DNA from 4 places in the Oikeobacillus pervagus genome. Region 1 is predicted to be linked to each of the others. Evidence: riboswitches for the same ligand, from Rfam matches in the RefSeq annotation. Region 1 holds a riboswitch; each other region holds the start of a gene.

Region 1 (3,151 bases):
TGATATCCATATGTAATAGCAAGGTCACCAAGTCCGCCCCCGCCGATTGCTCCGGCCATAGCAGATGCACCGACTAAACCAATGGTTGCAATCGTAAAAGCTAGGACAAGAGAGCCAAGAGCTTCTGGAATTAGGAATCGAACTATGATTTGTCCAGGCGTTGCTCCCATTGCTTCCGCTGCTTCAATTACACCTGGATCCACTTCAAGTAGAGAATTTTCTATTAATCTAGCAATATACGGCCCAGCATAAAACACTAGCGGCACGATTGTAGCAGTCGTCCCAATCGATGTCCCCACAAGAAATCTAGTGATCGGAATAATCGCGACCATTAAAATGATAAAGGGGATGGAACGGAAAATATTGATAATTCCACTTAGTACATTGAAAACGAGCAAATTCTCTAGTAAATGACCTTTCCGGGTTACAACGAGCAGGACCCCGAGTGGCAACCCAAGAACGGCCGAAAATAAAAGTGAGAAGGACACCATTTGAACGGTTTCAATCAATGCTTCTGTGATTTGCTCTGAATTAACTAGCATGTGTGATCACTTCCTTTATCGTTATTTGTTCATTGTTGATATACATTAACGCTCGGTTGATTTCATTATTCGATCCTTGAAATTCGACAATTAAGTTTCCAAATGAAGTTCCTTGGAGTTCCGTGATATTTCCAAAAAGAACATTGATATGGATATCGAATTTTTTGGAAAGGGTTGATAATAATGGGCGACCTGCTGAGTTTCCAACAAAATTAATTCGAAATATGTTCTGTGCTCCAGCATTTTTTTGGATGGTTTCTTTAATGGAATCGGGAATTTGGTCATTCATGACGGTGCTGACAAAATTTCTAGCTGTCTTTGTTTTCGGTGATGAAAAAACGTCAAACACTGTCCCTTCCTCAATGATTTTTCCATTCTCCATGACAGCGACACGATGGCAAATATCCTTAATGACTGCCATCTCATGGGTAATGATTAGAATCGTAATGTTGTATTCCTGATTGATTTTTTTCAGAAGCTGTAAAATGGAACTAGTCGTCTGCGGATCAAGGGCTGAAGTCGCTTCATCACATAGCAGGATGGATGGCTGAGTAGCAAGTGCCCTAGCAATCCCAATCCGCTGTTTCTGACCACCTGATAGTTGGTCCGGATAACTATTGGCTTTATCTGAAAGCCCAACAAATTCAAGAAGTTCATATACTCGCTTCTTTATTTTCTCTTTCGGAACTTTAGCTAATACGAGCGGCATGGCCACATTCGCAAATACGGTTTTGGAATTTAAAAGATTAAAATGTTGAAACACCATCCCGATATTTCGTTTGACTTCGCGGATTTCCTTCGCAGATAAAGCGGTTAGATCATGACCGTCCACCAACACTTTCCCTGATGTTGGCTGCTCCAACCAGTTCACACATCGAAGTAAGGAACTTTTACCAGCACCACTAAACCCAATCACTCCGAAAATTTCACCGGCATTTATTTTTAAATTAATCCCATTTAATGCTTTCACCTGATTTCCACCACTGTTGTACACCTTATTTACATTTTGAAACTCAATCATATTGCTTCTCTCCTTTCAATGCTGTTGGGCCATCACACGTTTTTTCTTTGTTTTGGACAAATGAAGAAAACCTTTCAAGTAATCTAAAATAGATGATTTACTAAACAGATGTGAAAACTATGAATTAACTTACAGAAATCACCTTGGCGTTTAGAAGGGGAGTTGATACTTATTAGAACAACAAAAAACCCTCTTCTTGAAAAAAGAAGAGGGTAAAATGTATAAGACTAATCCTCTTCTTATCTTTCAAGCCTAGCTTGCTGGAATTGGCACGGTACAAAAAATGTCCGTTGCCGAGGTGTCATAGGGCCAGTCCCTCAACCTCTCTGGATAAGAAGTATTTTCCGTATTCAATTGATAGTATGATGAATACATTACAACATTCAAAAAACAAAGTCAATGGAATTTTTCAAAAGAGTAGGATTTATCTAAAAAATGGTGAATATGTGTACTTTAAAACAACGAAGCCTGTTGGTACGATAAAGAATGTATGCTAAATTAAGTTTGTAATGAAAATGGTTGGAGGAATTATGAAGAAGTTCAAACGAAATATTAAAAGGTTTTTCTTATTTTTATTTATTTTAATTGTGTTCATGTATCTAAATAATAGTTCTTTCCTTACTAAGTCTAGGAATGAATCTCCTATATTATTGGCACATAGAGGAATGGCACAAACCTTCCCAATGGAGGGAATTGCCAATGATACATGTACGGCTAAAAGGATTTATAAACCAGAACATCCTTTTTTGGAGAACACGATTCCCTCGATGGAAGCCGCCTTTAAAGCAGGTGCCGACATTGTAGAATTAGATATAAAGCCTACGAAAGATGGGCAATTCGCTATCTTTCATGACTGGACTCTAGATTGCCGGACAGAGGCAGAGGGAATGGTTCAGGACTATACAATGGCAGAACTAAAAAAACTGGATGTTGGCTACGGATATACAGCTGATCATGGAAAAACTTATCCCTTTCGCGGGAAAGGAGTGGGGCTGATGCCTTCCCTAGATGAGGTATTAGAATATTTCCCAGAGGAGTCATTCCTAATCCATATCAAGAGTGCCGAACCGACAGAAGGCATTCAACTGGCAAAACACCTTTCGAAACTCCCTGAAAAACGTTTAAATCAGTTAACCGTTTACGGAGATGATCAACCTATCCATACATTGAAAAAACAATTACCCAACCTTAGAGTCATGTCAATGGCCACGTTAAAGAGTTGTTTACTTCCTTATCTAGGGATAGGGTGGACAGGTATGATTCCATCCGCGTGTGAGAACACCCAACTGCATATCCCAGAAAAATACGCACCATTATTATGGGGATTTCCTAATAAGTTCTTGAATCGTATGGAAAGCGTAAATACTCGTGTAATACTAGTCGCAGGTGACGGAGGATGGTCGGAAGGTTTTGATCAAAAACAAGATTTAAAACGACTTCCCGAAAATTACACGGGTGGTATTTGGACGAATCGTATTGATGTGATTGCTCCAATTATTGAAAAAAAATCAGAGCCATTAAAACAATGAGAGATTTAAGTTTAAAAAGAGTTGATTTCTTATGATAGAGGAAATCAACTCTTTTGATA
Region 2 (3,151 bases), on a different contig from region 1:
TAAAAATGACGGAGAATAATAAGAAACAAGCACTTGTCATGGAAGATTCTACGGTTTTACCCAATCGAAATGGCATGGCCCCAGGAATGTTCTTGAAAACAGAAACAAATTCCTACATGTTACTACCAGGGCCACCAAAGGAAATGCAACCCATGTTTCTTTCATTTGGAAAACCACTATTAATGCAATTAATTGGTCAAGTTGAAAAAATTGAATCCAAAGTATTGCGTTTTTTCGGAATCGGGGAGTCGCAGCTTGAAACTGATTTAGAAGATCTAATTCTTTTGCAGAACAACCCTACTATTGCCCCACTTGCTGGAGACGGAGAAGTGACGATCCGCATTACAGCAAAAAATTCACCAAATGCAAAGGCAGAAGATTTGATTCAGCGAGTAGAAGAAAAAATAATGGAGCGAGTAGGTAGTTATTTTTATGGATATGATCAGTCTAGCATTATGGAGGAAATGGTCAAACTTTTAAAAGAACAAAAGAAGACGATTGCTTGTGCTGAAAGCTTAACGGGTGGATTATTTCAAAGTGAATTAACCTCTTTTTCAGGTACGAGTGAAATTTTCAAAGGTGGCATCGTTTGCTATTCCAATAAAGTAAAAGAACAAATTCTAGGAGTGGCCAATGAAACACTTCATACATTCGGTGCAGTAAGTGAGCAATGTGCGAAAGAACTAGCCGAAAACGTAATGACCCAATTTGGAACCGATTATGGGATTAGTTTCACAGGTGTTGCAGGGCCCGATTCGTTAGAAGGGAAGAAACCAGGGACGGTCTGGATTGGGCTAGCTGAAAAGGGATCAGAAACAAAAGCTTTTCTATTGCAACTTGTTGGTAGTAGAAATGGGATTCGGAAACGCACGGTTAAATACGGATGTCATTATGTCCTTCAATTATTATAAAAAATCAATGAAGAAAAGGATGAAGTGCGTTAATTCCGATCGATTTTATGTATTTTTTCGAAAAAGGGATTGACGAAAGTAGAAGGAATATTCTATACTTTCCTCAAGGGTAAAAACTAAAAGAATATTTTGACTCTTATCTAGAGTGGCGGAGGGAATAGGCCCGAAGAAGCCCGGCAACCATCAGGTGGCAAATTACTTGAAAAGGTGCTAAGTCCTACAGGTCAGAAAGGATCTGAAAGATAAGAGAGGAATCGTGTATACACGCCCTCTTCTTTCAGTGAAGAGGGTTTTAATTTTATTAAAATCCTCTTATTATCATCGTATTTAGGGATTCTTATAAGATAGTTAAAAAGAAAGGGAGGAATTTAAAATGACAAAAGAAAATTGGGATTTAGAAACGATTTTATTACATGGAGGGCAAATCCCTGATCCGACAACGGGATCTCGTGCTGTTCCAATTTATGAAACAACATCTTACGTATTCGAAGATACAGACCATGCTAAAGCATTATTTGGTCTAGAAAAACCGGGGAATATTTATTCAAGAATAATGAACCCTACGGTTGATGTATTTGAAAAAAGAGTTGCTTTATTAGAAGGTGGCGCTGCGGCGGTTGCTTTATCTTCAGGAATGGCAGCTATTGCTTTTTCTATTTTAAATCTTGCTCATGCAGGCGATGAAATTGTGGCAGATTCTAGCCTATATGGTGGTACATATAATTTATTTGCCACAACTTTACCACGCTATGGGATCAATGTGAAATTTGTGGATGGAACAGATCCAGAAAACTATCGAAAAGCGATTACACCAAAAACGAAAGCTCTTTACGGGGAAATTATTGGAAATCCAAGTTTGAATGTTCTTGATGTAGAGAAAATTGCCAATATTGCGCATGAAAATGGGATTCCACTCATTGTGGACAATACTTTTGCTTCTCCTTATGTGGCGAACCCAATTGAATGGGGAGCAGATATTATTGTACATTCCGCAACAAAATGGATAAGTGGTCATGGTACCGTCATTGGTGGAGTCGTCGTAGATAGTGGAAAATTTAATTGGAATAGTGAAAGGTTCCCAGGATTTACTGAGCCGGATCATTCTTATCATGGCATAAAGTATGCTGAAATTGAAGGTCCTGCTTTTGCGATTAAATTACGTGTTCAACTATTGCGTGACTTTGGTCCGTCCATGAGCGCACACAGTGCCTTTTTATTACTTCAAGGATTAGAAACATTACATCTACGCATTCAAAAACATGCTGAAAATACAAAAGTCCTCGTTGATTACTTACAAAATCATTCGGCTGTTGAATGGGTGTCACATCCTAGTTTGGAAAATCACCCTTCACATGAATTAGGGAAAAAATATTTAAGAGATAGTTTCGGCTCGATAGTTGTATTTGGAATTAAAGGTGGCCGTGAAGCGGGTAAAAAATTGATCGACAATATTCAATTATGGTCACATGTTGCTAATGTAGGGGACGGAAAATCATTAATTATTCATCCAGCATCCACTACACACCAACAATTAAGTAGTGAAGAGTTGAAAGCTTCAGGAGTAACGGAAGAATTAATTCGTTTATCCATTGGACTTGAATCACCAAAAGACTTAATTGCCGATTTAAATCAGGCGATTGAAAAAGCAACAGGGATCGCTTTTGATAAAGTAGAAGCATAATAATTAAAAAGGGACTCCAGTTTAATTAGGAGGTCCCTTTTTAATTGAAAAACAACTTTAACCCGCCTTAACGGGCCACTCCAAAATGATTTGGAAACAAAGAAGATAGGTGGAGGATTACGGCCCCAAAAGGTCCGATAAGGTCAACTAACATTCAGTGGGGGATGAAGTTTCACTTTATCTTGCTTTGAAATTTTTGCGATTTTTTGTTTCCCCTGATATAACCCTTTGGATTAAGTAGGGTTAAACAATTGTCGAAATTTTTCGTTTACTTTTATACAAATCATTGGTACCATGAAAGAGAGTACAGTTGCCCCAATAATTAAATAGGGAGGGATGAATCCAAGGAACTTTAGAAGAATGTCCATATCAATGACTCCTTTCATTTTTTTGTTTAAAATGGCACCACCATATCTTAAAACACCCTCAACCTCAAGATCTACTTGACTTTTTGAAAATAATTGTTCTCCAGTTGTCCAATCGTTTTTTAGTTTTTCCCATTTTTTATAATGATATTTATGTAGATGGGTTTGTAGTCCGATCATATCCACTTTATATT
Region 3 (3,151 bases), on a different contig from region 1:
AAAAGCGGTTATTTTTATCGTCGTTCTCGGTGGAACATTAGTCATGACAATCAATATGCGAATTGGTATTAAAAATGTTTCCCCACTGTATATTAAAGCCGCACAAACAATGGGTTCTTCCGGATTTGATTTGTTTATCAAAATTATATTTCCAGCTTCGATCCCGTATGCGGTAACAGGTGCAAGACTTGCATGGGCATTCGCATGGAGAGCTTTAATGGCGGGGGAAATTTTAAGTACAGGTCCTGGTTTAGGATACACGTTAAAATACGCTTCAGACTTTGGAAATATGAGCTTGGTCATTGCGGTGATGATCTTGATCGGAGTTATTGGTACAATTGTCGATTTACTATTTTTCCAACGTGTTGAAAAGAATGTGATGAGACGTTGGGGATTAGAGCAAGCATCGTCTTAATAGTTGCTAAAGCATCTTCTTCATGTGTTATTAACCGACAAATGTAGGGATTTTACCATTAGAATGTTAAGAAAGGGGATAAAATGATGAAAAATTTCATGAGTTTTTTCGCGGTAGTCTTATTATTACTAGCAGGTGTCCTAGCTGGTTGTAGTTCGGAAAAAAGCTCAGGTTCAGACGACGGCAAGAAAAAGGTTGTCATCGGCTTTTTCCCAAATATTGACCATGTTCCAGCAATGATTGCAAAGGAAAAAGGATTGTTTGAAAAAGTATTAGGGGAAGATGTGACTATTGAATATAAAACATTTCCCGATGGCGGTGCTTTTATGACGGCCCTTAAGACAGGGGATATTTCAGCAGGTTTAGTAGGACCAGGTCCAGTGATGAATCATTTTGCGAATGGAGCCGATGTGAAAATTATTGCAGGCGGATCTTCTGGTGGAACGGTCGTTGTAGCAAGTAAAAAAAGTGGCATTCAAACCGTTGATGATCTAGCAGGTAAGACATTTATTACTCCTGGGGTTGGATGTACACATGATGTTCAATTTGAAACATTTGCCAAGGACTACGGTCTTAAATCTACTCGAATCGGTGGAACGATGAAACATACTACTGGAAATCCAGCACAGTATGCAGGGTTGTTTCAATCAGGAAAAGTTGATTTTGCTTCCGTTCCTGAACCATGGGCTTCCTTGCTAGTGAAAGAAGTAGGTGCAAAGGTCATTGTTGACAGTGATAAAATTTCTTTTGGCACGACTTTACCTAACTCCGTTTTAGCTACAAGTGGAAAATTAATTAAAGAAGATTCAGCATTAGTAAAAAAAATAGTGGATGCTCATAAAGAAGCCATTCAATTTATTAATGAGAATCCAGAGGAAGCGAAAGAAATTGCCATAAAAACTATTAAAGATATTACAAAACAAGAATTAGAGAAAGATATTGTAGACCGTTCTTGGGAAAGAATTCATTACACATCTGAAGTAAATGCAGATGTTATTCAACAATTTGCCGATTCTTCCTATGATCTTAAGTTTTTAAAAGATCAGCCAAAATTTGCAGAACTAATTGATAAACAATTCTTAGAAAATAAAAAAGTAACAAAAAAATGATTGCATTTTCTCCACCAATCCGTTAAATTAATAGAAAGACAGAAATTTTTGAAAATTTAATATTTTCTTATCAAGAGAGGCAGAGGGACTGGCCCTATGAAGCTTCAGCAACCGGCTAATTAAAAGAGCAATGGTGCTAAATCCAGCGAACAATCCTAGTTCGAGAGATGAGAAGAGGAATCTTGTTGACAAAAGCCTTCTTCTTACAGAAGGCTTTTTTATTTTTACTTAGAGGTGAGAAAATGGGTTTTAAAGACATTCAAACAAAGTTAACTCAGATTGGAAACAGAAGTGAAAACATTACGGGAACCGTCAATCCACCTGTTTACTTTTCTACTGCTTATCGACATGAAGGGATTGGGGTGTCGACGGGCTATGATTATGTTCGAAGTGGAAATCCAACTAGAGACATTTTAGAAAAGGCCATTGCCGATTTAGAACATGGAGATGCTGGCTTTGCATTTAGCTCAGGAATGGCGGCGATTCAAACGGTTCTTTCATTATTCGATTCTGGTGATGAATTTATCGTATCAGCGGATCTTTATGGTGGAACGTACCGCCTTTTTGAACGGGGATGGAAAAAATATGGACTATCTTTTGTCTATGATGATTTTCAAGATTTAACTAAGACAAGGGAGAAGATCACAAACCAAACGAAAGCTATTTTTGTTGAATCTCCGACTAATCCGATGATGCAAGAAGTGAACTTAGATGAGGTCGCTCATGTAGCAAGAGAAGAGGGGGTGTTATTGATTGTGGATAATACATTTTATACTCCTTTTATTCAGCAGCCTATTTTTTCAGGAGCTGACATTGTGATTCATAGTGCAACAAAGTATTTAGGGGGACATAATGATGTGCTTGCGGGACTTGTCGTTACTAAAGGGGAAGAACTTTCGGCCAAACTAAAAGAATATCAAAATTCAATTGGTGCAGTATTATCTCCATTTGATTCGTGGCTTCTTATTCGTGGAATGAAGACATTAGGTTTACGAATGGTTCAACATGAAAAAAATGCTCAAAAAATAAGTGAATTTTTACGATGTTGTGACGATGTGAAAGATGTTTTATACCCGGGACGCGGTGGGATGCTTTCTTTTCGATTGCAGAAAGAAGAATGGGTCAATCCATTTTTGCAAAACTTACAGCTGATTACATTTGCAGAAAGTTTAGGAGGAGTAGAAAGTTTTATCACCTATCCGGCAACACAAACCCATATGGATATGCCTTATGAAGTACGTTTGGCTAATGGAGTTTGTAATCGGTTGTTAAGGTTTTCTGTTGGGACGGAGGGAACCGAAGATTTAATCAGGGATTTACAAAACGCGTTTAAAAAAATGAAGGAGTGAAGAAGAATGACTCATCAATCGTATACATTTCAAACTCAATTGCTTCATAACCAACATAAATTTGACAAGGAAACAGGAGGGGTAAGTGTTCCAATCCAGCTTGCTTCTACATTTCATCAGCCAGATTTTGATCAGTTTGGAAAGTATGATTATAGCCGATCGGGAAATCCGACAAGAGAGGCATTGGAAGAAATGATTAGCCAACTTGAGGGAGGGGTTAAAGGATTTGCTTTCTCATCTGGAATTGCAGCAATTTCTACGGCATTTCTTCTTCTTTC
Region 4 (3,151 bases), on a different contig from region 1:
TTCATCCGGTTAAGTGTTTCTTCGGAAAGTTTAATCCCGGGCACTTCGTTATGCAAAAATTCCGCATTTTGTGAACTTGTTAATGGCATAATTCCGATATAAATTGGAGTGGATAAATGCTTAGTTTTTTCATGGATTTCAATAATTTTTTCTTTCGTAAAAACAGGCTGGCTGATAAAGTAATCGGCCCCAAACCCAATTTTCTTTTCCAATCGTTTGACTGCTCGATCTAAAATGCGAACATTTGGATTAAAGGCAGCGGCAACTGAAAAATTTGTTTTTACTTTTAATGATTTCCCTGAAAAAGAAATCCCTTCATTCAATTGTTTGATTAGCTGGATGAATTCCAGACTAGAAACGTCATAAACAGAAGTGGCTCCTGGAAAATCCCCGACCTTTGTTGGATCTCCCGTAACAGCCAAAATATCATGAAGACCTAAAGTATGTAATCCCATTAGATGAGATTGTAGGCCAATTAAATTTCGGTCACGACAAGTGATGTGGACAAGCGGACGGATTTGATCATTTGACTTTAATAAAGTTGCCATCGCCATGTTGCTAATTCTTGGGGATGCAAGGGAGTTATCGGCCATCGTAATCGCATCAATTCCCGCTTCTTGTAAACATTTTGCTCCTTCAAAAAAAGATGTGGTGTCTAAATGTTTCGGTGTATCCAATTCAACGATGATAGAACGTTCATTTTTCGCTTTCTCATGGAGGGGAGGCACTGTCGATATTTTTCTGGATTTCACCAAAATTGGTGTTTTCTCTTTTACCTGCTTTTCTGTAATCGGATGTAACCCCTGTAAGGCTTTTTTCGCCGCAGCGATATGTTTCGGTGTAGTCCCGCAACATCCGCCAATAAGACGAGCACCTTCATTTCTTAGTTTAACAGTAGCCTTTCCAAAATAGTCAGCTTCTGATTCATAGACAATCCTGTCATCGACCACATCCAGAAGGCTTGCATTCGGATAAGCAGATAAGAAAGCTTTCTTTGGTAGGGCGACTTCTTCCAATGCTAGAATTGTATGATGTGGACCTAGTCGGCAGTTAACGCCAACGACATCCGCCCCCAAAGCTTCTAACTGGCATAAAGCGTCGTTTAATGGCAACCCATTTTGTAGCACACCTGGTTCATGCATCGACACTTGAGCGATGATGGGGAGATCGGTCATTTTCCGAGCTGTATGCACAACCGTTGTAATTTCCTCTAAATCATAATATGTTTCCAATAGAAGGCCGTCGATATCTTCGCTAAGTAAACTTTCGGCTTGTTCGCAAAAGGCGACCACAATCTCTTGAAGAGTAGCATCACTTTTTCGAACACCTCGAATGCCACCAATCGTCCCAAGAACGAATGTGTCATTCAATCCAGCTGCTTGCTTTGCAATTTGAACCGCTGCTTTATTTATTTTTTCTCTCTTATTTTCCAATCCGTAACGAGCTAATTTTAACGAGTTTGCACTATACGTATTCGTTTGGATGACATCCGCTCCTGCTTGAATATAATCTTGGTGAATCCGTCTAATGACGTCGGGCTGTGTTAAGTTTAATTCTTCATAACAAAAGTCAATCCCATATGAATAAAGGAGAGTACCGATTGCGCCATCAGCAGTAAGCACTTCCTCTTTTAGTCGATCCAATAGATTCAATCTCAGTCACTCCTTTTTCCAGATTTCAATAATAAAAAAAAGCCTTCTATAATAAGAAGGCTTGATTGGCTGTAATCATTTCCTCCTTATCTTCCAAACTACGATTGTTGTAGTTTGCTGGATTTAGCACCTGACCAATTGGCTGGTTGCTGAGGTTTCTTTGGGCCAGTCCCTCCACCTCTCTGGATAAGAACAACAATATTAATTTTGACTATAATCATATGCTATCTAGGATTAATCGTCAAGGTGTAATTTGAAATTTCTGAAATATCTTTATAAACCCCTTTTACTTCCTATCGGTTAACAGTATTTACAGAATTAGTTTTTCAAGGAGAAATCTTCTTGTATATCTTGAAAATTCAGGCTATTTAAAAGGGATTGATGAAACATGAAAAGACGTACTATACTATGTGTATATTTGAAATTCAGGGAAGTGCCAACTAAAGGCCCTCCTATTTCTTTGCAAAAGGCTTATTTTGTTCCTTTATTGAATCATAGCAGATTGTGATGGATCATCGGCGGAAAAATCAGATGGAACTTATTGTGAAACATCGTATTTTTTCCTGAAATCAACCATCTTTTAAAAAAAGTCATCGAGAAAGGAGGACATAAAAGATGAATCAGTTTCGCTATTCGTTATTTGTTTTGATTGGGGCATGTAGTTATGGGATCCATGCCTCTATTGTAAAACTGACGATTGCAGCCGGATTTACAGTCGGTCAAGTGACAGGAAGCCAGTACCTTTTTGGACTTGCCATGTTGATGGCTGTTTATTTTTTTACAAAAAGAGTAAAAATGAGTTGGAAGGATGTCAGTTCTTTAATGACGGTCGGGTTATTGCTTAGTGCGACGGGGATTTTTTATGGATTGAGTTTAGCAAGGGTACCGGCGTCGATTGCAGTTGTGATGTTATTCCAATTTACGTGGATTGGAATCTTAATTGAAGCGATTTATCATCGAGCAATGCCATCCAACCAGAAATTGATTTCTGTTGTTTTTTTATGGGCTGGAACATTGTTAGCTGGTGGAGTTGGTTCGACGAATTTTCAATGGGGAGAACATTTGGATGGTGTCGTATATGGGTTGCTTGCGGCGATCACGTTTGCACTGTTTATTTTTTACAGTGGGAAAGTAGCACCTGGTGTACCGACGATTCAACGAAGTGTTTTTATTACAAGCGGGGGGCTCCTTCTCGTTCTTTTCTATGTTTCACCGATCTTGATTGTAGATGGGGTCTTGACTACTGGATTATGGAAATATGGCCTATTATTAGGGATATTCGGAACGATCCTGCCAGTTGTCTTCTTCGCGATTGGAACACCTAAGATTGATTCAGGATTAGCGACGATTGTAGGGGCAGCTGAGCTTCCAGCAGCTATTGTCGCAGCTTTATTTATTTTGGGGGAAGCAGTTTCCTTCCTACAAATGACCGGAATCATGATTATCCTTATTGGGATTGCTATTCCACAAATTCATTTTCCAACCCATCGTCCGAAACG

The links. Region 1 has a riboswitch for S-adenosylmethionine ahead of J2S13_RS11445 (methionine ABC transporter ATP-binding protein). Riboswitches for the same ligand answer to the same signal wherever they lie in the genome.
Region 2: another riboswitch for S-adenosylmethionine. It lies ahead of J2S13_RS02960 (O-acetylhomoserine aminocarboxypropyltransferase/cysteine synthase family protein); the one in region 1 lies ahead of J2S13_RS11445 (methionine ABC transporter ATP-binding protein).
Region 3: another riboswitch for S-adenosylmethionine. It lies ahead of J2S13_RS06195 (methionine biosynthesis PLP-dependent protein); the one in region 1 lies ahead of J2S13_RS11445 (methionine ABC transporter ATP-binding protein).
Region 4: another riboswitch for S-adenosylmethionine. It lies ahead of J2S13_RS09955 (bifunctional homocysteine S-methyltransferase/methylenetetrahydrofolate reductase); the one in region 1 lies ahead of J2S13_RS11445 (methionine ABC transporter ATP-binding protein).

The regions. Positions count from the first base shown of each region.
Region 1 is NZ_JAUSUC010000030.1:522-3,672, reverse strand. Features, by position in the region: gene J2S13_RS11450 (methionine ABC transporter permease) at 1-542, opposite strand, end outside; gene J2S13_RS11445 (methionine ABC transporter ATP-binding protein) at 532-1,563, opposite strand; SAM riboswitch class I at 1,800-1,900, opposite strand; gene J2S13_RS11440 (glycerophosphodiester phosphodiesterase family protein) at 2,094-3,092, shown strand.
Region 2 is NZ_JAUSUC010000005.1:3,727-6,877, reverse strand. Features, by position in the region: gene J2S13_RS02965 (competence/damage-inducible protein A) at 1-911, shown strand, start outside; SAM riboswitch class I at 1,045-1,160, shown strand; gene J2S13_RS02960 (O-acetylhomoserine aminocarboxypropyltransferase/cysteine synthase family protein) at 1,285-2,592, shown strand; gene J2S13_RS02955 (Ger(x)C family spore germination C-terminal domain-containing protein) at 2,826-3,151, opposite strand, start outside.
Region 3 is NZ_JAUSUC010000011.1:69,999-73,149, reverse strand. Features, by position in the region: gene J2S13_RS06205 (ABC transporter permease) at 1-415, shown strand, start outside; gene J2S13_RS06200 (ABC transporter substrate-binding protein) at 502-1,524, shown strand; SAM riboswitch class I at 1,589-1,698, shown strand; gene J2S13_RS06195 (methionine biosynthesis PLP-dependent protein) at 1,767-2,873, shown strand; gene metC (cystathionine beta-lyase) at 2,880-3,151, shown strand, end outside.
Region 4 is NZ_JAUSUC010000023.1:15,866-19,016, reverse strand. Features, by position in the region: gene J2S13_RS09955 (bifunctional homocysteine S-methyltransferase/methylenetetrahydrofolate reductase) at 1-1,652, opposite strand, end outside; SAM riboswitch class I at 1,736-1,845, opposite strand; gene J2S13_RS09950 (EamA family transporter) at 2,268-3,151, shown strand, end outside.